DNA from 4 places in the Hydrogenophaga sp. GW101-3F08 genome. Region 2 is predicted to be linked to each of the others. Evidence: predicted binding sites of a transcription regulator. Region 2 holds the regulator's gene; each other region holds the start of a gene.

The links. The regulator sigma-54, encoded in region 2, starts transcription at its own class of promoters, with help from an activator protein. The targets are predictions, from matches to a motif close to TGGCANGNAANCTGCTTT.
Positions count from the first base shown of each region.
Region 1: the regulator sigma-54 is predicted to act here: its motif matches at 6,131-6,148, upstream of AC07YZ_RS07600 (PQQ-dependent catabolism-associated beta-propeller protein).
Region 3: the regulator sigma-54 is predicted to act here: its motif matches at 5,015-5,032, upstream of glnK (P-II family nitrogen regulator).
Region 4: the regulator sigma-54 is predicted to act here: its motif matches at 3,367-3,384, upstream of AC07YZ_RS21430 (ammonium transporter).

Region 1 covers NZ_JBWKZP010000002.1:419,790-427,417, reverse strand. Annotated here, with positions in the region: gene AC07YZ_RS07625 (PQQ-dependent methanol/ethanol family dehydrogenase) at 1-752, opposite strand, end outside; gene AC07YZ_RS07620 (quinoprotein relay system zinc metallohydrolase 1) at 1,120-2,025, opposite strand; gene AC07YZ_RS07615 (quinoprotein dehydrogenase-associated SoxYZ-like carrier) at 2,106-2,897, opposite strand; gene AC07YZ_RS07610 (ABC transporter permease) at 2,894-3,718, opposite strand; gene AC07YZ_RS07605 (ABC transporter substrate-binding protein) at 3,721-4,863, opposite strand; gene AC07YZ_RS07600 (PQQ-dependent catabolism-associated beta-propeller protein) at 5,061-6,068, opposite strand; gene AC07YZ_RS07595 (Bug family tripartite tricarboxylate transporter substrate binding protein) at 6,246-7,280, shown strand; gene AC07YZ_RS07590 (ATP-binding cassette domain-containing protein) at 7,306-7,628, shown strand, end outside.
Region 2 covers NZ_JBWKZP010000003.1:402,390-410,017, forward strand. Annotated here, with positions in the region: gene AC07YZ_RS11330 (THUMP domain-containing class I SAM-dependent RNA methyltransferase) at 1-593, opposite strand, end outside; gene rpoN (RNA polymerase factor sigma-54) at 606-2,270, opposite strand; gene lptB (LPS export ABC transporter ATP-binding protein) at 2,378-3,127, opposite strand; gene lptA (lipopolysaccharide transport periplasmic protein LptA) at 3,160-3,804, opposite strand; gene AC07YZ_RS11350 (thiol:disulfide interchange protein DsbA/DsbL) at 3,944-4,579, opposite strand; gene AC07YZ_RS11355 (SPOR domain-containing protein) at 4,669-5,364, opposite strand; gene argS (arginine--tRNA ligase) at 5,379-7,052, opposite strand; gene AC07YZ_RS11365 (HTH-type transcriptional regulator ArgP) at 7,064-7,628, opposite strand, start outside.
Region 3 covers NZ_JBWKZP010000010.1:65,020-72,647, reverse strand. Annotated here, with positions in the region: gene glcF (glycolate oxidase subunit GlcF) at 31-1,284, opposite strand; gene glcE (glycolate oxidase subunit GlcE) at 1,291-2,424, opposite strand; gene AC07YZ_RS21075 (hypothetical protein) at 2,505-2,759, opposite strand; gene amt (ammonium transporter) at 2,921-4,495, opposite strand; gene glnK (P-II family nitrogen regulator) at 4,526-4,864, opposite strand; partial or broken gene AC07YZ_RS21060 (YifB family Mg chelatase-like AAA ATPase) at 5,248-6,168, shown strand; gene AC07YZ_RS21055 (putative Ig domain-containing protein) at 6,424-6,774, opposite strand; gene AC07YZ_RS21050 (efflux RND transporter periplasmic adaptor subunit) at 6,900-7,628, opposite strand, start outside.
Region 4 covers NZ_JBWKZP010000010.1:127,088-134,715, forward strand. Annotated here, with positions in the region: gene AC07YZ_RS21410 (dioxygenase family protein) at 1-71, shown strand, start outside; gene AC07YZ_RS21415 (dioxygenase family protein) at 129-980, shown strand; gene AC07YZ_RS21420 (hypothetical protein) at 1,075-1,335, shown strand; gene AC07YZ_RS21425 (hypothetical protein) at 1,346-1,780, opposite strand; gene AC07YZ_RS21430 (ammonium transporter) at 1,987-3,336, opposite strand; gene AC07YZ_RS21435 (hydrogenase small subunit) at 3,887-4,975, shown strand; gene AC07YZ_RS21440 (nickel-dependent hydrogenase large subunit) at 5,000-6,859, shown strand; gene AC07YZ_RS21445 (HupE/UreJ family protein) at 6,882-7,484, shown strand; gene cybH (Ni/Fe-hydrogenase, b-type cytochrome subunit) at 7,526-7,628, shown strand, end outside.

The DNA of each region.
Region 1 (7,628 bases), on a different contig from region 2:
CCGGTCTTGGGGTCGTAGCTGCCGCCGAGCCAGGTGGCCGCGCCACCGGTCTTCCAGGTCTCGCCGGGCCACGATGCGTTGGTGGTGCCGGTGATGCCGTTTTCCTTGCCGTCCTTGTAGCCCATGTGGCCTTCGACCATGGGGCGCACCCAGACCATCTTGCCGGTCTTGGGGTCGCGCGCTTCCACGCGGCCGACCACGCCGAACTCACCACCGGAGACACCGGTCATGAGCAGGCCTTCGGCGATCAGCGGCGCAGCGGTGTAGCTGTAGCCGGCGGAGTAGTCGTCGATCTTCTCGCGCCACACCACCTTGCCGGTGTCCTGGTCGAGCGCCACCAGCTGGGCGTCCAGCGTGCCGAAGATGACGAGGTTGTCGTACAGCGCGGCGCCGCGGTTGATCACGTCGCAGCAGGGCATGATGCCCTCGGGCAGGCGGTGCTCGTACTTCCAGAGCTTCTTGCCGGTCTTGGTGTCGAGCGCGAAGATGCGCGAGTAGGACGCGGTGACGAACATCTTGCCCTTGTTCACCAGCGGCTGCGCTTCCTGGCCGCGCTGCTTTTCACCACCGAAAGACATGGACCACGCGGGCACCAGCTTGGCGATGGTTTTTTCGTTGATGCCGGTCAGCGACGAATAGCGCTGGCCCTGGGTGCCCAGGCCCCAGCTGAGCACGTTCTCGGGGGTCTTGGCGTCGTCCGCGATCATCGCGTCGGTCACGCCCTGGGCGCCGACATGGGCCGTGGCGGCCATGACCAAAAGGCTCAATAGAGTGCGTTTCACTGGTTTGTCTCCTGCTCGTTCGTGAGGTTGATGGGCTGGCGTGCCCGGCCGTTCGTGAACTCCCGACCCTCCGGTCTGTGGGTTGCACGGGCATCAAGGGGGCAACTTCTGTGCCACGCCGCGCCCAAGCCTTTCTCGCGTTTTTTGAGCGCCTTTTCCGCGTCTTTTTGCGACGGTTTCAAGGGTATTCCCTAGGCCTGAGTGGGGGTTGGCGCGCAGAACTGCGCCAGCCACTGTTCCCCCGCCTGCATCGGGGCCGTGACACTGTTCAGAAATGTGGCAGCCGCATGGTCAGGCTGCAACAGCCCGCGGGCGCCCCGGGCACCCGCGCCAGGCCTCAGCGGCCAGGCGCCGGGCCGGCCAGGGCGCGCTGCTCGTAGCGCGGGTACCACTGGCTCAGGCTGCGGTGCAGCTCGGCCGGTTGCGCGGCCCAGCGCGCGAAGCGCTCGGGCACCGGCGTGCGCAGCACCTCGCCCAGGTCGAGCCCGCGCTCGGCGCTGGTCTGCATCAGCACGGTGAGCCACCGCAGCCAGTCGCGCGTCTGCCGCACACCGGCCAGCCCGCTGTGCACCGGGCCGTGGCTGGGCACCACGGTTTTCACCCGACCGCTGGTGATGAGCTGTTCCAGCACATCCAGGCTGGCGAGCCAGCGTTCAAAGTCGGCGTGCGGCGTGGTGGGCACGCGTTCAGCGAACACCAGGCCGCCGGCGAACAGCACACCGGTGTGGTGGTCGAGCAGCACGAGGTCGTCGGCGGTATGTCCCTGCAGGCGCATCAGCTCCAGCCGGTGCTGGCCGAGCGGCAGGGTCTGCGGTGGCACCGACTCGCGCGCTGGGCTGGACTCGGTGCCGCGCATCCAGTCGCCACAGAGGCGGTAAAGGTTGTCGGCGTAGGCGCCGCCTTCGGCCTGCATGCCGGCGATGCTGCCGGGCAGCGCCTGCGTGGGCCGGTCGGCCCAGGCCTGGTTGCCAAAGAAGTAGTCGGGGTGCAGGTTCAGGCTCAGCACGCGCTGCACCGGCTCGCGCGTGAGGCGCTCAATGGCGCGGCGCTGCTGCTCGCCGTACAGGCGCGACGGGCCGGTGTTGATCACCACCACGCCCGCGCTGGTGGTGATGAAGGCGGTGTTGATGATGTTGCAGCCGTTGGCGCGGCTGAAGTCCTGCACGGCCCCTTCGATCACCCAGGTGCCTTCGGCGATCTGGCGGGGCCGCAGGTCGTAGTTGAAGGTGGCGGCGTCAGGCATCGATACCGGCGGAGGCACCGGGATGGCTTGGGCCTGCACAGCGACTGAAAGCACGCAGGCGGCGACACACAGCAGTCGCTTCACGCCCCCACCTCGGCATCAATCCGGTTGCCGTTGTTGTCGCGCCCCACCAGCCGCAAGCCGCTCACCGCCTGTGGCGGCAGCTCAAACGTGATGAGCGGGTTTTCCGACACCGGCTCGTGCAGCTCCAGCTTCCACCAGACCTGGCCCGCGCCGTCCACCAGTTGCAGCTCTTCGATGTAGAAGGCCGGGATGCCGGCCACCAGGCCCGTATCCATCGGGTGCATCACGCGCACGCGCAGGCGGCGGCTGCCTTCGAGCACGTTGTTGAAAAAGCGCGCCTGCACCTGACCCAGGGTCTGGCTCCAGGAGCCATCGGCCCGCGTGGCGCCGGGCACCGTGCAGCCCCCGCCCGCCGCCTGCACCCAGGTGCTGCCCACGTGCCACTGGCCGTCCTGGGTCTGCACGAAGGCGCGCACCGGCGAGGCCTGCTCCATGCGGATGCGAAAGGCCAGCATGGGCAGCGCGCGCAGCGGTTCGAAGTCCAGCACCTGGCGCACCGGGTTGCGGTCCACCGCCACGCGGATGCGCGCGACACCGCCGCCCACCGCGCTGAGCCCGCGCGCGTCCACCAGCAGCGGCACGTTCATCGCATCGTCGGCAAAGGCCGGGCCCTTGACGATCACCGCGTCAGAGAATTTAGCGGTGGCTTTGCCGATGGTCTGCTCGCGCAGGCTGGGGTACTGCATGGAACCCAGCGGGTCGCCACCGGTGGGGTCGTCCTGCGCGCGCAGCCCAGGCCAGCAGGCCAGGCCCGCGCCGCCCACGAGAAGATCACGCCGGGTGGTCATCTCCTCGTCCAGCCGCGTTGCGGGTCGTAGCCCCACAAGGCCGCTACAAAAAACACGGCACTGCAGCCCAGCACCACCGCCCACGACAGCCCCGAGAACTGCCCCACCATGGCGTAGCGCATGACCTCCACCGCGTGGGTGAAGGGGTTCCACTCCGCGAGCTTGAGCAGCCACCACGCGCCCGACTCTTCCAGCTTCCACAGCGGGTACAGCGCCGGGCTGATGAAGAACATCGGGAAGATCACGAAGTTCATGGTGCCGGCGAAGTTCTCCAGCTGCTTCACGTACACCGAGAGCATCAGCCCCAGCGCGGCCAGCAACGTGGCGCCGCTGGCCATGGCCAGCAGCAGGCCCGGCAGATTCAACAGCGGCACCTCCACGCCAAAGGCCCAGGCGATGGCCAGGAACACCCCCATCTGCAGCACCGACAGGCAGGTGCCCGCCAGCAGCTTGAAGGCCAGCAGCCAGCCGCGCGCCAGCGGCGCGGTGAGCAGCAGGCGCATCACGCCCATCTCGCGGTCGTACACCATCGAAAGCGAACTCTGCATGCCGTTGAACAGCGCCACCATGCCCAAGAGGCCGGGCACCATGTAGGCCTTGTATTCGATGTAGGTCTCGTAGGGCGGCTGAATCGCCACGCCAAACACGTTGTTGAAACCGGCGGAGAACACCACGAACCACAGCAGCGGGCGCACCAGCGCCGAGCCCAGGCGCGTGGGCTGGCGCAGAAAGCGGTTGAGCTCGCGGCCCACCACCGCGCGCAGCGCGCGCAGCAGGTGCAGCGCCAGCGGCGGCGCCACGGGCAGGCCCGGCGGGGGCATGGTCAGCGGTTCTTGCACGCGCTCTCCTGTTCGTCCACGCCGAGTGTGTCCAACACGTCCGTGCGGTGCAACACGCCGTCGAGCGGCGCCAGGCCGGCCACGCCGTCCACGTGGCTCACGAACACCGGCTGGCGCAGCTGGCCGTCCCAGGCGCGAAACGAGAGCTTGCGGCCCTTGAAGCCGTCGAGCATGACCGAGCCCCCACGCAGCGCCTTGAGCTGCTGCGCCAGCGGGGCCTTGGGCGCGTCCACCAGCACGGTCGCCACCGCGCGGCCGGCCATCCAGGCGGCCCAGTCGTGGCCCTGCATGGGGCGCTGCGCGAGCTTGTGGAAGCGGCGGCTGAGCTGCGGCCCGCCATACCGCTCCCACTGCGGGTGCCAGGCCGCGGCCACCAAGCCACTGGCGCCCACCACCGGGCGCGGCCACTGGGTGGCGTAGGGCAGCAGGCGCGCGAACTCGCCGTCGCTGTCCATCACCGCCACGAATTCGTGCTCGCGCTCGCCGGTGAGCAGGCGCGTGTTGCCCAGGTCGCGTTCGCGCGGGTCACCGGTGAGCTTGAAAGGCTTGTGCTGCGTGATCTTGATCCCGTAGCGCTTGGCCGAGCGGTTGAAGGCATCGGCCTGCAGCGCGTCGCCCGGCAGCGGGCCCTGCAACACCAGCGCCTTGCGCCAGTTGCGCGCGGCCAGGTACTGCGCCAGCGCGTCCGACAGCATGGCGCGGCTGGGCAGCGTGTGCAGCAGGTGGGCGGCGCACTGCTGCGCGCGCAGGCCGTCGTCGTCCAGCCCGGTGTTGAACACGATGGCGCCGCCCAACGCGGCGGGCGCGGCCTGCACCAGTTGCCGCAGCTCGGCCAGCGGCAGGTCGGCCACCAGGTGCTGCACCTTCGCTGCTTTCAACTCGGCCAGCGCCTGGGGCAGCGCGGCGGCGTTGGGCAGCACCACGTCCTTCACCACCAGCTCCAGCCCGGCCGCGTCCAGCTCAAACGCCGAGTCCTCGGCCGCGAGCTTCACCCCATCCATCGCCCGCCCCGTGGGATGCCCCGGATAGGCCCGCTCCATGCGGCGCGGCGCGTGGCGCGGGTCGCCGTCCAGCGACACCACGGCGATGGTGACTTTGGTCGCGGCGAAGGAAGGCAAGGCAAGCAAGCCCGAAACGCCCAACAACGCCAACCCGGCGGCGCGCCACAGACCAGAACCGAGAATGCCGCGGAACCGACTTGTGGATTCGACCCTGCGAGGTTCTATCCGTTCGCCCTGAGCCCGTCGAAGGGCAACGACCGGCTCAGCCCGAACGGACATTTGCACTTTGTCGGGCCGGACCAAAACCCAGCGATGGGGGTGGTTCATTTGCTGACAAGGATGGTGTGGGGTACGCGGCCAGCCGGCACCGTCTTCAGCGCCTTGCCCGAAGCCGCGTCGATCAGCGTCATGTCGTCCGACAGGCCGTTGGCCACGTACAGGGTCTTGCCGTTCGGGTGCATGGTCAGGCCCCAGGCGCGTTTCCCCACCAGCACCTGGTGCTTCACCGCCTTGCTCGCCACGTCCACCTCGGCCACGTGGTTGGCCCGGCCCAGGCCGACCCACATGCTTTTGCCGTCCGGGCTGAGCGCCATGCCCACGGGGGTGATGTCGGTCTCGCGCATGCCCTTCACCACGAACTTGATCTTCTGCTTTTCGGTGTGGGTCTTGGTGTCGACCACGCTCACCGTGGCGTCGAGTTCGTTGCTCACCCACAGCTCGGCGCCACCGGCGGCGAGCATGAAACGGCGCGGGCGTTTGCCCACCTGGATGTTCTTCGTGACCTTCTTCGTGCCCAGGTCGATCACGTGGACCAGGTTGGCCACCTCGGAGGTCACGTAGGCGGTCTTGCCGTCGGGCGTGACCAGCACACCCTCGGGCTCACCGCCGGTCTTCACCTCGAACAACGGCTTCCTGCCGGCGATGTCGTAGGCCGCCACCACGTTCTCGTCTTCGATCGACACGTAGACGGTCTTGCCGTCGGGGCTGAGGGCGAACATCTCGGGGCTGTCGCCCAGCGGCACCGTGCCGCTCAGCTTGCCGCTGGCCACGTCCACCACGCCCATGGCGTTGCTGTCGCCACAGATCACCAGGATCTGCTGGCCGCCGGCGCCGAACGCCATGTCGCGCGGGCGCTTGCACACCTCGACGGCGCCGGTGCGCTCGCCCTGGGCGTCGAACACATACAGCTTGTTGTCCTTCTCGCTGGACACGTACACCCGGCCCTGGGCCAGGGCGGCCACCGATGCGGCACCGCACACGGCCCCCAGGGCCAGCAGGCGCAGCGCGCGGTGAACGGACGAGGCGGACGAAGGACGCAAGGGTCTTGGCACGGGGTGTCTCCGGAATTGTTGTGTGGCGATGCCCGGTGCTCGCGCGGCACCTGGGGCACCGGTGTGCAAATTCGGTGCCAGCGCCGCATGGGAATGGAAATTGCCTGCTCGGTGCCCAAACACCCGCGCAAACCCCACGCGGCTACGGACAAACCCTGAGACAACCGGCCCATTGCCATGACCCCACTGCCCCACGCTGCGCCCGACTGTTCCAGTCTGGAACACCCCCCCGTGACACGCCGGCGCTGGCTCGGCTGGAGCCTGGCGCTGGCGGCATCGCCCGCCCTGCCCCTGCGGGCCCAGCCCGGCGCCCAACCCTGGCCCAGCCGGCCCCTGCAGCTCATCGTGCCCTGGCCCGCGGGCGGCCAGACCGACCTCACCCTGCGCGTGCTGTGCGAAGAAGCCGCGCCGCTGCTGGGCCAGCCCATCGTGGTGATCAACAAGCCCGGCGCCGCCGGCACCCACGTGGCGCCGCTGCTCAAGGCCGCCGAGCCCGACGGCCACACCATCGGCCAGGTGCCGATCACGGTCTACCGCCACGCGCTCATGAACACCGTGCCCTGGGACCCGGTGGCCGACCTCGCGCCCATCGTGCAGGTGTCGAGCGTGAGCTTCGGTCTGCTGGTGCCCGCGAACAGCCCCTGGAAAAGCGCCACCGAGATGATCGACTGGGCCATCCAGCACCCGGGCGAGCTGATCCTGGGCTCCACCGGCGTCGGCACCACCGCCCACCTGGCGATGGAAGACATCCTGCTGCAGCACAACGTGCGCTACGTGCACGTGCCCTACAAAGGCACGGCCGACCAGATGCTCGCGATCGCCGGGGCGCAGATCATGGCCGGCGTCAACTCCACCGGCTTCGCGCCCTGGGTGGATCGCGGCCAGATGCGCCTGCTCGCCACCTTCAACGCCGCGCGCAACCCCCGCTGGCCCGACGCGCCCACCATGCGCGAGCTGGGCTACCCGCAGGCGGTCTACACCTCGCCCTGGGGCCTGGCCGCACCCGCGGGCACGCCGCCAGCGGTGGTCCAGAAGCTGCACGACGCCTTCCGCACCGCCATGTTCAGCGAACGCCACACCAGCGCGCTCGCCAAGTACGATCAGGCGCTGGACTACCTCAACACCCGCGACTACCGCCAGGCCGTGCTGGCCACGGTGGAGCACGAGAAGAAACTGCTCGCACGCATGAACCTGCTCGCCAAGCCAGCCTGACCGGCGCCCCAACCCGGCCCCGCGCATGACCGACCCCACACCGCTGCTCGCCGACAACCTGCACAAGAGCTACGGCAGCAAGCCCGCGCTCAAGGGCGTGAGCGTGAGCCTGAAGGCGGGCGAGATGGTCGCCCTGCTCGGCCCCAACGGCGCGGGCAAGTCCACCCTGCTGCAACTGCTCACCGGCCTCTTCAGCCCCGACCAGGGCCGCATCGTGGTGCTGGGCCACGACATGCAACGCCACCCCAGCCGCGCGCTCGCGGCGCTGGGCGTGGTGTTCCAGCAGACCGCGCTCGACATGGACCTCTCGGTGCAGGCCAACCTGCTGTTCCACACCGACCTGCATGG
Region 2 (7,628 bases):
AGCGGCTGGTCGGCGCAGGCGTCCCAGCCGGTGGCGGCGATCATGGCGGCGGCCAGGGTTTCCTTCAGCGGCGCGTCGCCCTTGTCTTCGCGCCAGCCGCGCTTGAACAGCGGCTCACCCGAGGTGTCGATGTAGAGCGTGACGCTGTCGGTGGTGAGGTGGGCGTAGATGCGCACGTCGGGCCAGGTGGTGTCCACGCTGGGGCGCTCGCCGCGCTTGGCACGGAAGCGGTCGCAGATGGCGTCCTTGATCTTGAGCGCGGCAAAGTTGAGCGAGGTCAGCGGGCTGTGCTGCGCGGTGATCTCGACCTTGATGGTCTGCGCCGGGGTGAACCAGATTTCCCAGGCCACGTCGCCCGCGGCGTTGTACAGGTCGTTCTCGTTGCGGTACTCGCCGTGCCAGAGCTGCACCAGCACGCGCTGCGTCAGGCGGCTGTGCAGGTTCAGGCGCATGGCGTCGCGCCACGATGCCCGCACCCCCACGCCGCCACGCGCCTTGAAGGCCAGCGGCTCGTTGGTGATGCGCTGCACCTCGGCGGCGAGGAAGTCCTCGACGCCGGCGGCGCAGGGAAGAAAGAGTTGGAGTTGGTTCACGGCAGGGGGTGTTCAGAGCGCTTTGCGCAGGTTCGCTGGCGCGATGCGCAAGGCCTCACGGTACTTGGCCACGGTGCGGCGCGCGCACTCGATGCCCTGCTCGCGCAGCAGGTCGGAGAGCTGGTTGTCCGACAGCGGCTTGCCCGGCTCTTCGGAGGCGATGAATTGCTTGAGCAGCGCGCGCACCGCAGTGCTCGATGCGTTGCCGCCGGTTTCGGTGCCCAGGCTGGAGCCGAAGAAATACTTCAGTTCGTAGGTGCCGAAGGGCGTGGCCATGTATTTGGCGGTGGTCACGCGGCTGATGGTGGACTCGTGCAGGCCGAGTTCGTCGGCGATCTCGCGCAGCACCAGCGGGCGCATGGCGAGTTCGCCGTGCATGAAGAAGTTGCGCTGGCGCTCGACGATGGCGCTGGAGACGCGCAGGATGGTGTCGAAGCGCTGCTGGATGTTCTTGATGAACCAGCGGGCTTCCTGCAGCCGCTGCTGCATGGCGGCGTGGCCGGCTTCGCCGCCGTTGTCGCGTCCGCCCCGGTTCTGCCGCATGGCATTGGCGTACACGTCGTGCACGCGCAGGCGCGGCATGACCTCGGCGTTGAGCTGGACCTTGAAGCCGCGCCCGGCGCGGGTGACGATGACGTCGGGCACGACCACGTTGCGCTCGACATCGACGAAGCGGCGCCCGGGCTTGGGTTCGAGCCGGGCGATCAAGGCCAGGGCGGCGCGCACGGTGGCGTCGTCCAGGCCACACAGGTTGCACAGGCGCTTGATGTCGCGCTTGGCCATGAGCTCCAGCGGCTGGCTGCAGATGGCCAGCGCGGCCCGCGCCTCGGGGCTGTTGCGCAGCTCCAGGATCTGCAGGCGCAGGCATTCGCCCAGGTCGCGCGCGCCCACACCCGAAGGCTCCATGTGTTGCAGCAGCTGCAGCGCCACGCCCAGGCGCTGTTCGAGCGCTTCGAGTTCCTCCAGGTGCTCCTGCGGATCGACCGGCTTGCCCGGCGGGGCCGAGAGCCGCAACCAGGCGCCAGCCAGCTCGGACAGGCGCTCTTCGAGGTAACCGTCGTCGTTGAGCGACTCGATCAGGAAATACAGCGCGGCGCTGTCCTCGTCGCTCAGGCGCAGGCAGCGGGCCTGGTCGTGCAGGTGGTCCTGCAGGCTGACGGGCACGCGCGCGAGGTCGGCTGCGCTGGCGGTTTCGTCGTCGTCGCCCGACGAGTTGTTGTTGCGCGGCGGCGCGTCGCCGCCCCACTCGCTGTCATCGGGCGCCATCTCGACCGTGCCGTCGCCTTCCCAGCTCTCTTCCATCGGCGCGGCGCCATCGAGCCGGCTCTCCAGCGCCTCGCCCTCACCGCCTTCGCCGCCGTCGACCGGCGACACGGTGGACGACGCAGGCGGCAACGGGCCGTCGAATTCGGCGGCCGGGGCCAGGTCGCTGGCAGCCGCCACCGTGGCTTCGGCGATCTGCTCGCCCGCGCTCACCGGCGCGTCGATCTGCTCCAGACCAAACGCCTCGCGTTCGGCGAGCTCCTCGGTGCGCTCCAGAAACGGGTTCTCGTCGAGCATCTGCTCGACCTCCTGCGCCATCTCCAGCGTGGACAGCTGCAGCAGACGGATCGACTGCTGCAGCTGGGGCGTGAGCGCCAGATGCTGGGAGACGCGCAGCGACAGGCCTTGTTTCATGCGTCAGGCCGGCAAAACGGAGGGACAGCGACCCGGCGCGCGGGTCGCGCAGCGGTGCGGGAGCCGGGTCGGGCCGGCGGGCACGAGACACACAGGGGCCTCATGCATCACATCCTGAAATGCTCGCCGAGGTACACCCGGCGCACTTCGGCGTTCTCCACGATCTCGGCCGTGGTGCCGCTGGCGAGCACCTGTCCGTCGCTGATGATGTAGGCGTGATCGCAGATACCCAGGGTCTCGCGCACGTTGTGGTCGGTGATCAGTACCCCGATGCCACGCGATTTCAGGAAGCCAATGATGTGCTGGATCTCGATCACGGCGATCGGATCGATACCGGCAAACGGTTCGTCCAGCAGAATGAAGCGCGGCCGGGTGGCCAGCGCGCGGGCAATCTCCACCCGGCGCCGCTCCCCGCCGGAGAGCGAGGGCGCGGGCGAGTCGCGCAGATGGTCCACCCGCAGGTCCTTGAGCAGCTCGTCCAACCGGTGCGTGATCTCGGTGGCGGACAGGGGTTTGCCGTCCTCGTCGCGCTGCAACTCCAGCACGGCTCGCACGTTCTGCTCCACCGTGAGCTTGCGAAAGATGGAGGCTTCCTGCGGCAGGTAGCCCAGGCCCAGCCGGGCCCGCCGGTGAATGGGCAGCGCCTCGATGCGCTGCCCGTCCAGCAGGATCTCGCCGCCGTCGGCGCGCAACAGCCCCACGATCATGTAGAACGAGGTGGTCTTGCCCGCGCCGTTGGGGCCCAGCAGACCCACCACCTCACCCTTGTCCACCGTGAGTGAAACGCTCTTGACCACCTTGCGGCTGCCGTAGGCCTTCTGCAGTCCGTGCACCTCCAGTTGACTGCGCACGGCCATGGGAGCGGGCACGCTGCCCAAACCTGCTGCGGTCACTTGTTTTTCTCGTTGAGCTGTTCGCTGGGGCGCAATTTGGCCGGATCGGCCGGCGCTGCGGGCTTCGCGGGCGCCTTCTCTTCGTCGGGGATGGGCGTGAGCATGGCGCGCACCCGGCCCGAGGGATTGGCCGCCGTGCGGTTGCTCTCGCCGCCCTTGACGGTGAAGACCTCGGTGCGGCTGTTGTAGGTGATCTGGTTGCCCAGGCTCTCGTCGTTGATCAGGGTCCCGCGGTAGCGGCGCAGCACGGCGCTGCCGGTGAAAACCACCGTCTCGGCCTGGCTGTTGTATTCGATGTGTTCGCCTTCACCCTCGATCCACTCCTCCAGCGCCTCGCGCTTCTGGCGGAAGAAACCGGGCTTGGCCGCGGAGCCGTACAGGTTGCCGAACTGGTTGCCCTGCGGGTCCTGGCGGACATCCATCTTCGTGCCCCGCATCACGATGGTGCCCTTGGTGACGACCACGTTGCCGGTGAACACGCTGCTCTGTCGGGCGTCGTCGTAGCGCAGCGCATCCGCCTCGATGTTCATCGGCTTGTCCTTGTCGGCCAGCTCTGCGTGAGCAGCGGCGACCAACGTCAGGCCAAGGGCCGCGATGATGAAGCGCGAAAGCAATCTGGGGGCAAAGGTGTTTTGAGGCATGGCTTTTCAGGGGCACAAATCTTGCATTCATTGTAGCGGCGCAAACCCCGCCCGCAGGCACCTCACCGGACTTTGTCGCGGCCCGGAAAACACAAGGCCCGCCAGAGGGCGGGCCTTGGTCGTGCCGGCGCCCGGTTCTTCAGGACTTGCGCGCCTGGGCGATCAGGTTGTCCGCGATCAACAGGGTGCGCGGACCCTGGCCACCGATGTAGAAACGGCCCGCCACACCCAGCGCGGGCGTGCCCTCCACCATATAGGCTTCCTGCAAGGCCGTGGCTTCCCTGGACTGCTGGATCGCCGCGCCGTTGTAGATGGCCGCGAACTTGGCCTTGTCGACACCCTGCTTTTCGATCCAGGCGGCGATCGCCGGAGGCGTGGTCAGGGGCAGGCGCTCCTCGTGCATCGCCTGGAACACCTTGCGGTGCAGCTTGTCCACCAGCCCCATGGCCTCCAGCGTGAAATACAGGCGCTGCATGGGGACAAAGTCCGGGCTGAACGCCACCGGCATGCGCCGCACCGTCACGTGGGCCGGCTTCTTGCCGATCCAGTCGTTGAACACGGGTTCAAAGTTGAAGCAGTGGATGCAGCTGTAGGCGAAGAACTCCACCACTTCGACCTGCCCCGGCGGGCTGACCACCGGCGCGGGCTTGCTCAGGCGCTGGTAGTCGGTGCCTTCTTTGAAACCGATGCGCTGGGCCAGCGCGGGACGCAGGGCCCCAGCGGCACTCAAGGCGCCAGCGCTCAACAGGGTGCGGGAAAAAACTCGGCGTTGCATGAAATCGGACTCCTTGTATGGGCTTGGTTGGGGCCGGCCCTGCGGAAAAAAGTTCCGCGGCACCGCCTCGGCTCAGGCGTTCAGCGCGCTCAACGTTGCACGCGCACCAGCGCAGCGGCCACACCATTGGCTTCGAGCTGCTCGCGCGTGGCGTCGGCCATGGCCTTCTGCGCGAACGGCCCCACGCGCACCCGGTACACCTTCTGCCCGGACTGCTCGCGCTCACTGACCTCGGCGGCCATGCCCAGCATGGCCAGCCTGGCGCGCTGCGCATCGGCCTCGTCGGGGTTTCTGAACGCCCCGGCCTGCACGAAATACGTGAAGGGGTCGGCCGTGGCCGGGTTCGGGGCACCGCTGGCGGGAGCCTCTGCGGTGGGCGCGGCGGGCGCACTGTCGGCCTTCGGGCGCGAACGCAGCAGATCCTCGATGGGGTCGCCCTGCGGTTGCGCGGCAGACGCGGGGGGCGCCTTCGGAGCGGCGGCCGGCGGCAGCGGCTTGCCATCGGCCGGGGGCACCACGATGGCCCCAGCTTCGTTGCCCGTACCGGGCACCGGGGCGGGTTTGCCGCCCAGCACCGCGTTCGGATTCCAGCCCTTGTTGCGCTCGGCTTCCGCCGCATCCTGCGCCGGTTTGCGCGACACCCCGCGGTCCACGAAGGGCATGGGCACCTTGGTGACGTAGATCGCCACCGCCAGCGCGCCAGCCAGCCCCACCAGCACCCCGATCACGAAGCCAATGAGGGTTCCGCCCACGTGCGAACGGGCGGAAGGAGAACGGGTTTTCATACGGGCTTTCGTCATCACATCTTCTGCGGGGCACTCACGCCCAGCACCTTCAAACCATTGTGCAACACCTGCGCGGTGGCCGCGACGAGGGCCAGACGGGCCTTTTTCACCGCCTCGTCGTCCACCAGGATGCGCTCGGCGTCGTAGTAGCTGTGGTAGCAGGCGGCCAGCTCGCGCAAGTAGAAAGTGACATCGTGCGGCGCGAAGTCGCGCGCGGCGTCGGCCAGCATGGCGGGGTATTTCGCCAGCAGCAGCATCAGCGCCTGGGCGGCCGGGCTGTCCAGCGCCGAGAGGTCCACGTCTTTCAGCGAAGCCGCGTCGCCACCCCAGGCCGCCAGCACCGAGCAGATGCGCGCATGGGCGTACTGCACGTAATAGACCGGGTTGTCGTTGTTCTTCTGCACCGCCAGGTCCACGTCAAACGTGTACTCGGTGTCGGGCTTGCGGGAGAGCAGGAAGAAGCGCACCGCGTCCTTGCTGGTCCATTCGATCAGGTCGCGCAGGGTCACGTAGCTGCCGGCGCGCTTGCTGATCTTGACCTCTTCACCGCCCTTGACCACGCGCACCATGGTGTGCAGCACGTAGTCGGGGTAGCCCTGTGGAATGCCGACGTTCGCGGCCTGCAGGCCGGCGCGCACGCGGGCGATGGTGCCGTGGTGGTCGGTGCCCTGGATGTTGATCACCTTGGTGAAACCGCGCTCCCACTTGCTGATGTGGTAGGCCACGTCGGGCACGAAGTAGGTGTAGGAGCCGTCGCCCTTGCGCATGACGCGGTCCTTGTCGTCCCCGTACTCGGTGGACTTGAGCCACAGCGCGCCGTCCTGCTCGTAGGTCTTGCCGGCCTCTCGCAGCTTCTGGACCGTGGCGTCCACCTTGCCGCTGGTGTAGAGGCTGGATTCGAGGTAGTAGTGGTCGAACTTGACGGCGAAGGCCTGCAGGTCGAGGTCCTGCTCGTGGCGCAGGTAGGCCACGGCGAAGAGACGGATGTCGTCGAGCGCGTCCACGTCGCCGCTGGCGGTGAAGTCGCGGTCGTCGGCGTGCACGGTCTTTTTCGCCAGGTAGTCGTTGGCGATGTCCTGGATGTAGTCACCGTTGTAGGCGGCCTCGGGCCATTCGGGGTCGCCCGGCTTGAAGCCCTTGGCGCGCAGCTGGGTGCTGTTGGCGAGCGTGCCGATCTGCACGCCGGCATCGTTGTAATAGAACTCGCGGTGCACGTCCCAGCCCTGCGTCTGGTACAGGCTGCAGATCGCGTCACCGAGCGCAGCCTGGCGGCCGTGGCCCACGTGCAGCGGGCCGGTGGGGTTGGCCGAGACGAATTCGACCATCAGGCGCTGGCCGTTGGGCGGAACCACCCCGAAGCCCTCGCCGGCCCGCAGCACCTCGCGCACGATCTGCTGCTTGGCCGCGGGCTTGAGGCGGATGTTGATGAAACCGGGTCCGGCGATGTCGATGTCGGACACCCACTGCTGGTACACCGGCTGCGCCAACAGGGCCGTGCGCAGGGTGTCGGCGAGCTGGCGCGGGTTGAGCTTGAGCGGTTTGGCCAGTTGCATGGCGGCGGTGCAGGCGAAGTCGCCGTGCGCGGCCACCTTGGGCGATTCGAAGGCGGCGCGGCTGCCCGCACCAGGAGAGAGCAGTTCCAGCTCGGCGGCGAGGCCACCCAGCAGTTCGTGTTTGACAGAGAGCATGGGGCGGGATTTTACGGGGCGGGCGGAGGCGCCGCCGCCAGCGGCGACAGGCTGGTCCGCGCCGCCGCCTTGACCGCCTGGGTCAGGCGCTGCGCGCTGAGCGGTTCGCGCGCCCAGTGCTGCCAGTACAGCGCCACGTCCACCGTCGATCCGGGCAGCACTTCCTGCAGGCGCGGGCGGCCCGCGAGGTGGTGCTCGGGCACCATGCCCCAGCCCAGCCCGAGTTCGATGGCGGTCTCGAAGGCGTCCACGGCGGGCGCGAAGTGGCGCGGGTAGTTGGGCTGGCGCAGGCCGAAATGCTGTTCCAGAAAGCTGTCCTGCAGCGCGTCCTTGCGGTTGAAGATGATGGCCGGCAGGGCCAGCAGCTGGTGCGGCGAGACCTCGCCCTGCGGCGTGGTGCAGCGCTGCACCACCTCGGGCGCGGCCACGCAGCGGTAGCGCATCACGCCCAGCGGTTCGGCCACGCAGCCGCGCATGGGCTCGGCCAGCGTGGTCACGCAGCCGATCACGTCGCCGCTCTTGAGTGCGTCGTGCGTGTGGTCCTGGTCGTCGATCATGATGTCGAGCAGCAGGCGG
Region 3 (7,628 bases), on a different contig from region 2:
CGCCCCGGCGTGCGAAAGTGCCGCCCGGTGTCAGGCCAGCGCGTCATCCAGCAGCTCGACCCAGTGCCGCACCGGCGTGGCCGTGCCGCTCTGCAGGTGGGTGATGCAGCCGATGTTGGCGCTGGCGATCACCGCCGGCCGCAGCTCGCCGAGGTGGCCGAGCTTGCGGTCGCGCAGCTGGTAGGACAGCGTGGGGTTGAGCACCGAATACGTGCCGGCCGAGCCGCAGCACAGGTGGGCCTCGTTCTTCGCCACCTGCACCGTGAAACCGAGCGCGGCCAGGTGCTGCTCGACACCGCCCTTCAACCGCTGGCCGTGTTGCAGCGTGCAGGGCGGGTGGAATGCGATCAGTTGGTCCGCGTCGGGTTGTTGCGCCAGCTTAGGCCGCAGCACCGGCACCAGCGCGGGCAGCAGTTCGCTCAGGTCTTTCGTGAGCGCGCTGATGCGCGCGGCCTTGTCCGCGTAGGCCGGGTCGTCGGCCAGGATGTGGCCGTACTCCTTGACCGTGACACCGCAGCCCGAGGCGTTCATGACGATGGCCTCGACCCCGGCGGGGGCGCCCGCCCCTTCGCCAGCCTGGATGTGCGGCCACCAGGCGTCGATGTTGGCGCGCATCTGCGCCCGTCCGCCGTCCTGGTCGTTCAAATGGAACTTCACCGCGCCGCAGCAACCCGCCTCGGGCGCGATCACGGTCTGGATGCCGGCGGCGTCGAGCACGCGCGCGGTCGCCGTGTTGATGTTGGGCATCATCGCCGGCTGCACGCAGCCCGCGAGCATCAGCACCTTGCGCGCATGCGTCTGCGTCGGCCAGCGCCCGGCGTTCTGCCTGGCCGGCACCTTGTTTTTCAGCGAGGCTGGCAGCAGCTCGCGCACCAGCTGGCCGAGCTTCATCGCGGGGCCAAAGGCCGGCGAGGTCAGCCCCTCCTTGAGCAGCCAGCGCACCGCTGTTTCGCCCGCCGGGCGCGGTACTTTTTGATCCACGATCTTGCGGCCGATGTCGATCAGGTGGCCGTAGTCCACGCCGCTCGGGCAGGTGCTTTCGCAGTTGCGACAGGTGAGGCAACGGTCCAGGTGCAGCTGCGTCTTGCGCGTCGGCTCGGCGCCTTCGAGCACCTGTTTCATCAGGTAGATGCGTCCACGCGGCCCGTCCAGCTCGTCGCCGAGCAACTGGTACGTGGGGCAGGTCGCGGTGCAGAAACCGCAGTGCACACACTTGCGCAGGATGGCCTCGGCCGCGCGGCCGTCGGCGCGCTGCTGGTATTCGGGGGAGAGGTTGGTTTGCATGTGAGTTCAGACCATCCTGCCGGGGTTGAAGATGCCTGCAGGATCGAACTCGGCGCGCAGGCGCTGCGTGATCGCCGCCAGGGTGGGGCTCTCGCGGTCGAAGCGCGGCACGCCGGGGGCGCCGTCGGCTGCGGCACGGAACAGGGTGGCGTGGCCGTTCACCGCGGTGGCGGCGCTGCGGATCTCGGCGGCGGCCGAGGCCGGTGCCCACAGCCAGCGCTGCGCGCCCTGCCACTCGATCAGCGGCGCATACGGCAGCGCAAGGACCGGGGCGGTCTGCGGCACGGAGAGCCGCCACAGGCAGAGGTCCGTCGATGGCGCCGTGAAAAACGGCAGGCGCTGGTCGCGGCAGGCGGCCCAGTCGGGTCCGGCCTGGGCGTTGTCCATGCGCTGCCCGCCGGCTTCGCGCGCCAGGCGCTCGCAGGCGGCTTCCACCGCCGCCACCGCGCCGCGCAGGCGCAGGAACAGCAGTTCGGGCGCGTCAACCTGGGTCTGGTCCTTCACCCAGCAGCTCGCGTTCAAAGGCAGCGGCTGGCCGCCCCAGCGGTGCAACTGCTCCAGCGCGTCGTGTTGGCCCATGGAAAACACGAGCGTGGCCTCGGCCGGCGCCACCGGCAGCACCTTGAGGCTGATGTCGGTGATGACGCCGAGCGTGCCCATGGCGCCGGCCATCACGCGACTGACGTCGTAGCCGGCCACGTTTTTCATGACCTGGCCGCCAAAGGTGAGCCACTCGCCGCGGCCGTTGATGAACTGGAGGCCGAGCAGGAAGTCGCGCACGCCACCGGCCGTGGCGCGGGCCGGACCGGCCAGGCCCGCCGCCACCACGCCGCCGATGGTGGACGCGGCGCCGAAGCGCGGCGGGTCGAAGGGCAGGCACTGGCCTTGTTCGGCCAGCGCGGCTTCCAGCTCGGCCAGCGGCGTGCCGGCGCGCACGGTGACGACGAGCTCGCTCGGCTCGTGGCTGACGATGCAGCGCCAGCCGGTGGTGGACAGGGTCTCACCCCCGGTGGGCTGGCCGTAAAAGGCCTTGGTGTCGCCGCCGGTGATGCGCAGGGGCCGGCGGGCGGCCGCCGCGGCCAGCACCTGCTGGATCAGGTCGCGCGGGGAGTCGTTGGGGCTGGAGGTCATGGCTGCCATGGTAGCGGCCGCCCTCCGCACGGCCGTTGAATTTTTTGCACGCCTCGCTGCAAATGCGCCGCACCGCGGCAAGCGGGTACCTACCGCGTATACCCGAGGCACGCGCCCGCGTTGGGCCGGCCCTTGCATTCACGCCGCAGGCGCTTTTCCCGCGCGGCGGGAGTTTCGCTGGAGGGCGCGTTGATGAAAGTGACCTTGGTGGGCACCTTTTTGCCCCCGGTGCCCGAGGGCGTGGCGCTGGCGGCGAAGGCCGTCGAACCGGGCAGGGCCAAAGCCCCGAGCAGTGCGGCGGCGACGAGCGGACGCGCCATGGCGCGCGGGAATGCCTGGGACATGGTTTCCTCCTGAATGTTGTGATGAATGTCCGGCGGCGATCATACGCAGCGCCCATAAAAAAACCCCGCGTGCCGGGCGGCAACGCGGGGTGAACATCCAAAGGAAACTCAGAAAATGGGGGGTGCGCTGTTGTCAGCAGCACCCCGGGGAGCGCTCAGGCTCAGCGGTTGTACGCGGTCTCGCCGTGGGAAGAAATGTCCAGACCTTCGCGTTCCTGCTCTTCGGTCACACGCAGGCCCACGGTCAGGTCGACGATCTTGAAGGCGATGACGGAGACCACACCCGACCACACGATGGTGATCAGCACGGCCTTGGCCTGGATCCAGACCTGGCCGGCGATGGTGTAGGCATCGGGGGCGATCATGGCCACCGTGGTCCAGTCGGCCACGGCGCTCGGGCCACCCAGGTTGGGGGAGTTGAACACGCCGGTCAGCAGGGCGCCGATGATGCCGCCCACGCCGTGCACGCCGAACACGTCGAGCGAGTCGTCCGCGCCCAGCATCTTCTTCAGACCGGTCACGCCCCACAGGCAGGCGAAGCCGGCGATGAAGCCGATGATCAACGCGCCGCCCACGCCGACGTTGCCGGCCGCGGGGGTGATGGCCACCAGGCCAGCGACAGCACCGGAAGCGGCACCCAGCATGGACGCCTTGCCTTTGGCCAGCGCTTCACCGATGCACCAGGCGAGCACGGCAGCGGCCGTGGCGATGAAGGTGTTGATGAAGGCCAGGGCAGCGTAGCCGTTGGCTTCCAGGGCGGAGCCGGCGTTGAAACCGAACCAGCCCACCCACAGCAGCGAGGCACCGACCATGGTCAGCGTCAGGCTGTGAGGCGCCATGGCTTCCTTGCCGTAACCGATGCGCTTGCCGACCATGTAGGCACCGACCAGACCAGCGACGGCGGCGTTGATGTGCACCACGGTACCGCCGGCGAAGTCCAGCGCGCCCATTTGCCAGATGTAGCCGGCCTTGGCCGTCATGTCGCCGGCCACCTCAGCGCTGGAGTAGGCGTCGGGGCCCATCCAGAACCAGACCATGTGGGCGATCGGGGCGTAGCTGAAGGTGAACCAGATGGCGGTGAACAACAGCACGGCGCTGAATTTGATGCGCTCGGCGAAAGCGCCGACGATCAGGGCACAGGTGATGCCGGCGAAGGTGGCCTGGAAAGCGGCGAACACGATCTCGGGGATCACGACGCCCTTGCTGAAGGTGGCCGCGTTGCCGAAGGTGCCGGCCACGTTGTCCCAGACACCGCTGAGGAGCAGCCGGTCAAAGCCGCCGATGAATGCGTTGCCTTCGGTGAACGCCAGGCTGTAGCCGTACACGACCCACAGCACCACGATCATCGAGAAGGTCACCATGACTTGCATCAGCACCGACAGCATGTTCTTGCTGCGCACCAGGCCGCCGTAGAACAGGGCCAGGCCCGGCACGGTCATGAGAATGACCAGCAGGGTGGCGACCATCATCCAGGCGGTGTCGCCCTTGTTGGGCACCGGGGCCGGTGCGGCTTCCGCAGGGGCGGCTTCGGCAGGCGCCGCCACGGCAGCGGCCGGAGCTTCGGGTGCGGCGGCCGGTGCAGCGGCAGCGTCGGCAGCCGGTGCGGCCGGAGCCGCTGCTGCGTCGGCGGCGGGCGCCGCGGCAGCGGCCGGTGCTTCGGTGGTTTGCGCCAGGGCGTTAAGTCCGCCGAATGCCAGGCCCGCGCCCAGCAACAGGGTTGCAAGTAGTTTTTTCATGTGCGTGATCTTTCTTGTGCTGCTCGTTGATCAGAGCGCTTCCTTGCCGGTCTCGCCGGTGCGGATGCGAACCACCTGTTCGAGGGAGGTGACGAAAATCTTGCCGTCGCCGATCTTGCCGGTGCGGGCGGCGCCTTCGATGGCCTCGATCACGCGGTCCACCAGGTCGTCGGAGACGGCGGCTTCGATCTTGACCTTGGGCAGGAAATCGACCACGTATTCCGCGCCGCGGTACAGCTCGGTGTGGCCCTTCTGGCGGCCGAAGCCCTTGACTTCGGTGACGGTGATGCCTTGCACGCCCATGCCGGAGAGCGCTTCGCGCACTTCGTCCAGCTTGAACGGCTTGATGATGGCTGAAACCATTTTCATGCTGTGATTCCTCTACTAGTACAGGGTGCTCAGACCGGGTGGCCGACACCGGGGGTGACACGGGCAATGCCGGCCGGAAGGGCTGACACCACTTTGGATGCGGACTGTTTCGTGGGAACTCCACGCCTTTGATTCAATCGCTTACAGCCCCAAGCACGGAACGTGCCAAGCGCGAGCCCACCCGGGCCGGCGGGCTGTCGCGAAAACACCGCGTCCGACGGGCTCGGCGCGGCGGTGCGGCGGCGCCTGTGCCATGATGAAAGCGCGTGTTTGCGCGCGAACTGTCACTCGAACAGCGCAAGCACCAAGGTTGTGCATCACCATCAGCGGGTTTTCCCTGATGAACAGGGCATGAAATGCACCGAAACAGGGAGGAAATGTCAATGAGTCTGTCATTGGTGCACAGCCGTGCACTGCTGGGCCTGCAAGCCCACCCGGTCTGCGTGGAAGTCCACCTGGCCAATGGCCTGCCCAGCTTCACGCTGGTGGGCCTGGCCGATACCGAGGTGAAGGAAGCGCGCGAACGGGTGCGCTCGGCCATCGCCAACGCGGGGCTGGAATTCCCCTCGACCAAGCGCATCACCGTCAATCTCGCGCCTGCCGACCTGCCCAAGGACTCGGGCCGTTTTGACCTGCCGATCGCGCTGGGCATCCTGGCCGCCAGCGGCCAGATCAGCGCCGCGCGCCTGGCCGGCTGGGAATTCGCCGGCGAACTCTCGCTGGGCGGCGAGCTGCGCCCGGTGCGTGGCGCGCTGGCCATGAGCCTGGCGCTCCATGGTGGTGCACACGCCACCGAAGGCCCCCCGGCCCGCCTGGTGCTGCCGCCCGACAGCGCCGAAGAAGCCGCGCTGGTGCCGCAGGCCCAGGTCTACCGGGCGCGCCACCTGCTGGACGTGGTGCGCCAGTTCCTGCCCGAAGGCGCCGCCGCCGCAGAGCCCGCGCCCGCGGACGACGATGACTGGGCCCGGCTGATGCCCACCCAGGTGGGCCAGGGCCCGTCCTACGCCGACCTGGCGGACGTGAAAGGCCAGGCCGCGGCCAAACGCGCACTGGAGATCGCCGCCGCCGGGGGCCACAGCGTGCTCATGGTGGGGCCGCCGGGCTCGGGCAAGTCCATGCTGGCGCAACGCTTCGCCGGCCTGCTGCCGCCCATGAGCACCCGCGAAGCCTTGGAATCGGCTGCCGTCGCCTCGCTGGCCGGGCGCTTCGCGCTGGCGCGCTGGGGCCAGCGCCCGACCTGTTCGCCCCACCACACGGCCAGCGCGGTGGCGCTGGTGGGCGGGGGCTCACCGCCCAGGCCGGGTGGACATCACCAAAGTTGCACTCTTTTTGAGTCCATATGGATCAATGACTTAGGTTTCACTTCGTCAAAATTACGATGACGAGATCTTCACAGTTGCGGTGATTTTGTGCGGTAGCCCCTCTACAACAACGAATAAGGTGACCTTGAACCTGAAAAGTGGCGTTCTCACCTGCTAGGGGTATCTAAATGTTCAGTACTTGACAGTGAAGGGATGTCGAAAACAGCTCAATTCATCCCATCAATACTCCCCCACCTTCTACTTCACAAGAACTGTAATTTCACGACTGCGAGGAGCAACCGAGGGGGCAAAGCTCTGGGACTGGTAGCCCTGAACCGCCGTGATGGATAGCTGCACCTTGAACTCCCCAGCCTCCGATGGGGATCCCTCCAGGTTGCCGTTCGCGATGTTCATTCCGGGGGGGAGCGAACCAGTTCGGACACCCACAGTCATTACTGATCTGCAACTCTCCGGGAAGACTTTGCTGGATATGGTCGTAACGTCTCCGACCGATGCTTTGTAGGAGGATTCCTCAAAATCGATGCTGAACGTCTGATTGTCGGCACCACACAACTCTTCTCCACCCCCACCACAAGCACTCAACAACATGCTTGCCGCTGCCACGATGATGATGGCGGTGTGTGGGCGCCGCTTCAAGTGACTCAACGAGCTCAATACCGAACACTTCATACATGGCCTCATGCTTCTATCACTTTCGCTCCTGAGAGCAACTATTAGGGGCGCTTGCCTTCGGTCTCTGCTTTGCAACGGATACCAGACGGGATACCGAAGTCCGGGTTAGGGAGCTCAAGCCAAGCCACAAACGTTCCGCTGGCGGCATTGATGATGCGGTCAACCGTCTTTACCGTTGCCTTCAGACGCTCCGAAACGGGCGATTCGGCTACCACCATTACGGTATCGCCGATCTTGATCTTGCCGAACTGGTCCTTGGGAAGAATCACATGCACCCGCAGCGGATGAATCTGGGCCAGCTTGAAAATACCCCGCTGCCCAGGCCCCGCTTCAACCGACTCTCCAGGATGGGCCATCTGTTCTACAACCACACCGTCAACAGGAGAGCGAACCGTGCGCAAGCTGACCTGTATCGAATGCTGCTCCAGCTCAAGCTTGGCCAGCTCCAGGTTCTCACCGGCCAACTTGAGCTCTGCTTCAGCAACCCTCAGCTCACCCTCGGCGTCGTCACTGTCCTGTGAGGCGATCAATCGCTCCCTGGCCAGGGCTTCCCTGCGATGGAACCGTTGTTGCGCGAACTGAATCTTGCGGGCGGCCAACTCCGCAGGGCCTGTTTGTAGCGCGCGGAACCTCGCGACACCCATCGCAGCACGCTCCGCCCTGTCGTCCAGCGTCGCCAGAACCTGCCCCTTTTTGACCCGATCACCTCGACGAACATTCACGCTGGATACCAATCCGGGCACAGCACTAGCGACCTCCACCGTCTGCGT
Region 4 (7,628 bases), on a different contig from region 2:
TGGACCGGCTGTCGGTCGATCTGGACACCGGCGGACTGCGCGGTGACGTGCGGATCGGCATCGATCTCTGACGGCGCGGCGCTTGGCGCCCGAACCCCTTCCCACTCCCCCACTGAAAGGACATTGCCTTGACCCCACACCACCCGCATGGTCTGAACCACGACCTCGACACCCTGGCCCGCCAGATCCGCGAACGCCGCAGCGCCCTGCGCTGGCTCGCCGCGGGCGCCTGCGCCTCGCTCGCGCCGCTCTCGCTGGTGGCCTGTGGCGGTGGCGGCGATGACGAGAGCGAAGACGCCGTGAGCGCCGCCTCGGGCGGCAGCTGCAGCACCATCCCGCGCGAGACGGCGGGCCCGTACCCGGCCGACGGCACCACGGCGTCGAACCAGCGCCTGAACGCGCTGACGCTCTCGGGCATCGTGCGCAGCGACATCCGCAGCAGCGTCGGGGGCGCCAGCGGCACGGCCCCGGGCGTGCCGCTGACGGTGACGCTCAACCTCGTCAACACCTCCGACAGCTGCAACAGCCTGGAGGGCTACGCGGTCTATCTGTGGCACTGCACGCGCGACGGCGGGTATTCGATGTATTCGAGCGGCTACACGGGCGAGAACTTCCTGCGCGGTGTGCAGGTGAGCGACGCCAACGGGCAGGTCAGTTTCAGCACCATCTTTCCCGGTTGCTACAGCGGGCGCTGGCCCCACATCCACTTCGAGATCTACCCCAGCCTGAGCGCGGCCACCGGCAGCGACAGCGTGGGCGACCACCTCACGGTGTCGCAGCTGGCCCTGCCCGCGAGCGTGTGCAACCAGGTCTATGGCGTGGCCTCCGGCTACAGCAGCAGCGTGCGCAATTTCGCCAACATCTCGCTGGCGAGCGACGGCGTGTTCGGCAACGACAGCGCGGCGCAGCAGCTGGCCAGCGTGAGCGGCAGCGTGACGCAGGGTTTTGTGGCCACGCTGGAGGTGGGGGTGGCGGCTTGAGCGAAGCCCCGCGCTCAGGCCCGGGGCGCCGTGGCGCCTGAACGGCTTCCCATGCTCTTTCCCCTTTTTCGTTGTTTCACATCAGGAGTTCGTCATGACGTCGTTCGTGTTTCGCGCCGCCAGCGCCTGCGTGCTGGCCAGCACCCTGGGGGCTTGCCAAGCCCAGTCCGCCCCCGGCGGCAAACCCCCCGGACCACCGCCCGAAGCGGTGCAGGCCTGTCAGGGCAAGACCGCTGGCGCCCAGGCCAGCTTCACCGGGCGCGACGGGCGCAGCTTTACCGGGGTCTGCGAAAACGTGGACGGCGTGCTGGCGCTGCGGCCGTCCCATGGCAACGGTGGACCGCCACCGCGCTGAGTGCCATGCCTCAGCGGATGCCGCCCACGTAGCGTGGGCCCGGCTCGTCGCCCTCGTGTTTGCGCGGGGTGCCGAAGACCGAGTTGAGCGTGGACTCCAGAAAGCCGCTGGGTTGCGCCGAGTCTGAAAAGCCGCTGCGGCGCCCCGGCGCGGCGCCGGTGGCTCTGGCGGGGGGCTGGCCGGCCTTGAGCCGTTCGCTGGCGACCACCAGCAAGGGCTTGCGCACCACCGCGCCCAGCTGCGGAATCAGGGCTTCGAGCTTCTCGGCCCAGGGCAGCAGCTCGGTGTGGCCTTCGGTGGCCGCCTGTTCGCGTGCGTAGCGCACGATCTCGTGCGCGTAGTCGGCGTTGGTGGCCATCCACTCGGTGTCGGTCACGCGCCCGGTCTTGCGGCGCAGCAACACATGCAGGTGGGCGGCGGTGGCAAAGCTTTCGGTGGAGGTCATGGCTGCGTCCTTCCTATGGCTTGGGGCCTGTTCAGCCTATTCGGCCTGGAAAAATAGTGTGCGGGCCCTGGGTTGTCGATGACGCCGGAGCTCGATCCACAACGAGCGAAGTGGTGCAAACCCCAGGGCACCGCCGGGCCGGCTTTGCCGGACGGCCAGTGCCGCCCCCTTGGGGGTTGCGCGCAGCGCGGCGGGGGTGTTCCATTTCAGTGTCCCAACTGCTCGTTGTGCAGCGCCAGGTCCAGCCCGGCGCGCTCGTCGCTCTCGCGCACACGCAGCCGTGCAAAGCACGAGGTGATCCACAGCACCACCGCCGTCATCAGCACGCTGTAGGCCAGCACCGCCACGCAGGCGATCAGCTGCTTGAGCAGGCTGCCTTCGACCCCCGAGATCGCCGGGTCGGCCAGCACGCCGGTGAGCAGCGCGCCCACCAGGCCACCTACGCCGTGCACGCCGAACACATCGAGCGAGTCGTCGGCGCGCAGCCGGCGCTTCAGGCCGGTGGCGCCCCAGTAGCAGGCCACACCCGCCACCAGGCCGATGATCAGCGCCGAGCGCGGTGTGACGAAGCCCGCGGCCGGCGTGATGGCCACCAGGCCCGCCACCACGCCTGAGCACAGGCCCAGCAGCGACGCGCGTTTGCGCGCCAGCCACTCCGCGCCCATCCAGGCCACCGCGCCCGCGGCGGCGGCGATATGGGTCACGGCCAGCGCCAGCCCGGCGCGGCCGTCGGCGGCGAGCGCCGAGCCGGCGTTGAAGCCGAACCAGCCCACCCAGAGCAGGCCGGTGCCGGCCATGGTCAGGCCCAGGTTGAAGGGGATGAAGGGCTCGCGCCCGTAACCCTGGCGCGGGCCCAGCGCGTAGGCGCAGACCAGGGCGGCCGCACCGGCGTTGATGTGCACCACCGCGCCGCCGGCGAAGTCCAGCGCACCGAGCCGGGCCAGCCAGCCGCCCGGCTCCCAGACCCAGTGCGCGACGGGCGCGTACACCAGCAGCAGCCACAGGCCGGCGAACAGCAGCAGGGCGCCAAAGCGCATGCGCTCGACCAGCGCGCCCACCACCAGGGCGCAGGTGATGATGGCGAAGGTCAGCTGGAACATGGCGAACACCGACTCAGGCACGTGCGGCGCGATGTGGCTCACCGCCACCTGGCCGCTGGCGCCCAGGTAGTCCAGCCCCGCAAAGCCCATGCGCTGCAGGCCGCCGACCCAGCCCGCCAGCGCACCGTTACCGGGGGTGAACGCCATCGAATACGCCAGCGCGAACCACAACACGCTGACCACGGCGGCGATGCCAACCACGCTGGCCATGGTGTTGATCACGTTGTGGCGGCGCACCATGCCGCCATAGAAGAGAGCGATGCCCGGCAGCGTCATGAGCAGCACCAGGGCGGTGCTCACCATGAGCCAGGCGGTGTCGGCGTTGTGGATGTTGCTCACGGCCACCAGGGCGGGCGCGGTGAGCGGCTCGGGCGTGGCCTGTGCCCAGAGCAGGGAAGGGGTGGCGAGCGTCAGACCGCAGGTCAGAGCCGCGAACAATCTACGGTTTTGGTGCATCTTGTTACCTTTTCCAACGACCCACGGCCCAGAGCATTTCCTGTGCCAGTGGGCCCCGGAACCAAGGGAAAGCCCGTATGCACGACAACGGTGCGAGCGGCTACAGTGCTGTCACTCGCTCACAGCGGCCTTGCCGCTGTCGACCGCGGGGGACCGAGGAGACAACCCAGTCCAACCAGAAAATGGTTTTTCAGCGTCCCCAGAGATGCACCCAGATCACAAGCCGACCTCACGAGGGTCGGCTTTTTTTTGCCCGTTTGGGCCACCGATTTTTCAAAACGAAACGGAATTTGATTGTCCGGTTTGTCTGATCAAGTGGAACTCTGTTTTCCAGTTCTGAAATGACCGAAGTGAAGCGAGGTCTCTGAAGTCAAAAAAACTTGATGAAAATCAAGTGCTTACGGAGCATTCTCGGTGTTTTCCCGGGGATGGCTTGTGATGGCCTGCGGCTTGCGAACGGTAGATCACCTGCCTGCACGAGCGGCGGGACCAGGGGGACCCACCGGTGAGAGCCGGCCCGACCCACACAAGCCAACGGAGACAACCCATGATGGAAACCTTTTACGAGGTGATGCGCCGCAAGGGCATTTCGCGCCGCAGCTTTCTCAAGTACTGCTCGCTCACCGCCACCTCGCTGGGGCTGGCCCCCTCGTTCGTGCCGCAGATCGCGCACGCCATGGAAACCAAGCCGCGCACCCCGGTGCTCTGGCTGCACGGCCTGGAATGCACCTGCTGCACCGAGTCCTTCATCCGCTCGGCGCACCCGCTGGCCAAGGACGTGGTGCTCTCCATGATCAGCCTGGACTACGACGACACCCTGATGGCCGCCGCCGGCCACCAGGCCGAGGCCATCCTCGAAGAGATCATGACCAAGTACAAGGGCCAGTACATCCTGGCGGTGGAAGGCAACCCGCCGCTGAACGAAGACGGCATGTTCTGCATCCAGTCGGGCAAGCCCTTCATCGACAAGCTCAAGCACGTGGCCAAGGATGCCAAGGCCATCATCGCCTGGGGTTCGTGTGCTTCGTGGGGCTGCGTGCAGGCCGCCAAGCCCAACCCGACGCAGGCCACGCCGATCCACAAGGTGATCACCGACAAGCCCATCATCAAGGTGCCGGGCTGCCCGCCCATCCCCGAGGTGATGACGGGCGTGATCACCTACATGCTGACCTTCGACAAGATCCCCGAGCTGGACCGCCAGGGCCGGCCGAAGATGTTCTACAGCCAGCGCATCCACGACAAGTGCTACCGCCGCCCGCACTTCGACGCCGGCCAGTTCGTCGAGACCTGGGACGACGAGTCCGCGCGCAAGGGCTACTGCCTTTACAAGGTCGGCTGCAAGGGCCCGACCACCTACAACGCCTGCTCCACCGTGATGTGGAACGAGGGCACCAGCTTCCCGATCAAGGCCGGCCACGGCTGCATCGGCTGCAGTGAAGACGGCTTCTGGGACAAGGGTTCGTTCTACGACCGCCTGACCGACATCCACGCCTTCGGCATCGAGGCCAACGCCGACGAGATCGGCGGCACGGCGGCCGGTGTGGTGGGGGCCGCGGTCGCGGCGCACGCCGCCATCTCGGTGGCCAAGCGCTCGCGTGACAAGGCCGCGGAGAAAAAAGCGGCGTCCACCAACAGCTGATCCAGACACACGAGGAAGAACACCATGGGTGCTTACGAAACACAGGGCTTCAAGATGGACAACACCGGCCGGCGCATCGTCGTCGACCCGGTCACGCGCATCGAGGGCCACATGCGCTGCGAGGTCAACCTCGACAGCAACAACGTCATCCGCAACGCGGTCTCCACCGGCACCATGTGGCGCGGTCTGGAAGTGATCCTGAAAGGCCGCGACCCGCGCGACGCCTGGGCCTTTGTGGAACGCATCTGCGGCGTGTGCACCGGCTGCCACGCGCTCACCAGCGTGCGCGCGGTGGAAGATGCGCTGGGCATCCGCATCCCGCTGAACGCCCACCTGATCCGCGAGATGATGGCCAAGACGCTGCAGGTGCACGACCACGCGGTGCACTTCTACCACCTGCACGCGCTCGACTGGGTCGATGTCGTGTCCTGCCTGCAGGCCGACCCGAAGAAGACCAGCGAGCTGCAGCAACTGGTGTCGCCCGCGCACCCGCTGAGCTCGCCCGGCTACTTCCGCGACGTGCAGAACCGCCTGAAGAAGTTCGTCGAGAGCGGCCAGCTCGGCCCCTTCGCCAACGGCTATTGGGGCAGCAAGGCCTATGTGCTGCCGCCCGAGGCCAACCTGATGGCCGTGACGCACTACCTCGAAGCGCTGGACCTGCAGAAAGAGTGGGTCAAGGTGCACACCATCTTCGGTGGCAAGAACCCGCACCCCAACTACCTGGTGGGCGGCGTGCCCTGCGCCATCAACCTCGACGGCAACGGCGCCGCCGGCGCCCCGATCAACATGGAGCGGCTGAACTTCGTGCAGGCCCGCATCCAGGAAATGATCGACTTCAACAACAACGTCTACATCCCGGACGTGCTGGCCATCGGCACCATCTACAAGAACGCCGGCTGGCTGTACGGCGGCGGCTTGAGCGCCACCAACGTGGCCGACTACGGCACCTACGAGAAGGTGCCCTATGACGCCACAACGCAGCAACTGCCCGGCGGCGTGATCCTCGACGGCAACTGGGACAAGATCCACGCCATCGACCCGCGCGACCCCGAGCAGGTGCAGGAATTCGTGAGCCACAGCTGGTACAAGTACGGCGACGAAACCAAGGGCCTGCACCCCTGGGACGGCGTCACCGAAGCCAACTACCACCCCGAAGGCCCCAACTTCAAGGGCACGCGCACCCAGATCGAGAACCTGGACGAGTCCGCCAAGTACTCGTGGATCAAGAGCCCGCGCTGGCGCGGCCACGCGGTCGAGGTCGGCCCGCTGTCGCGCTACATCCTGGGCTATGCCCACGCGATGCAGGGCAACAAACATTGCCAACGTGTGAAGGAGCAGGTGGACGGCGCGGCGGTGGCGATCAACAGCGCGATCCCCAAAGCCCTCGGCCTGCCGGAAACCAACTTCACGCTCAAGCAGCTGCTGCCCACCACCATCGGCCGCACCCTGGCGCGCGCGCTGGAAGGCCAGTACTGCGGCGAGATGATGATGGACGACTTCAAGCAATTGATCGGCAACATCAAGGCCGGCGACACCAGCACCGTCAACGCCGACAAATGGGACCCGTCCACCTGGCCCAAGGAGGCCAAGGGCGTGGGCACGGTCGCCGCACCGCGCGGCATGCTGGGCCACTGGATCAAGATCAAGGACGGCAAGATCGAGAACTACCAGTGCGTGGTGCCCACCACCTGGAACGGTTCGCCGCGCGACACCAAGGGCCAGATCGGCGCCTTCGAGGCCTCGCTCATGAACACGCCCATGGTCAACCCCGAGCAGCCGCTGGAGATCCTGCGCACGCTGCACAGCTTCGACCCCTGTCTGGCTTGCTCCACCCACGTGATGAGCGAAGACGGGCAGGAGATGAGCAGAGTCACTGTGCGCTGAACCCCACAACGAGGAGAAACACATGCAATCGAAATACATCCGCCGTTTGACTACCGCCGCGCTGCTGACCGGTCTGGCCGGTGTGGCCCAGGCCCACCCGGGCCACGGCGCCACCAGCCTCATGGAAGGCCTGGCTCACCCCTTCGGCCTGGACCACCTGCTGGCCATGGTGGCCGTGGGCGTGTGGTCGGTCTGTGCCCTGCCGAAAGGCAAGGCCTGGCAAGGCCCGGCCACGTTTTTGCTGGCGCTGGTCATCAGCGCATCGTTGGGCGCAGCCGGCGTGAGCCTGCCGTTCCTGGAGCAGGGCGTGGCGCTGTCGGTGCTGCTGTTCGGCGCCATGCTGGTGCTGGCCCGCCAGCCGATGCCGGCCGCCCTCGGCCTGGGGCTGGTGGCCGCGGCGGCTTCGCTGCACGGCCTGGCCCACGGCGCTGAAACACCGGCCACGGGCTTCGCGGGCTACGCCGCGGGCTTTTTGCTGACCACGGCCGCGCTGCACATCGGCGGCGTGTTCGCGGGCCTCGGCATCCGCCGAGCGCTGGCCGAGCGCAGCGGCTGGGCACTGGGTGGCCTGGGCGCGGTGCTGGGCGCATCCGGCCTGGTGCTCTTCGGTCAGTTGACGGCCTGACGGCCACCCCGATCAACGGCAACCGTTATTTGGAGGCCACCATGTCCACCACGTCCCCCGAACGCCTCGCCGATGTCACCGGCATCGACGAGAGCGCCGTCTCACACGGCCAGGCCACCCGATCGGTCTATGTGTACGAAGCGC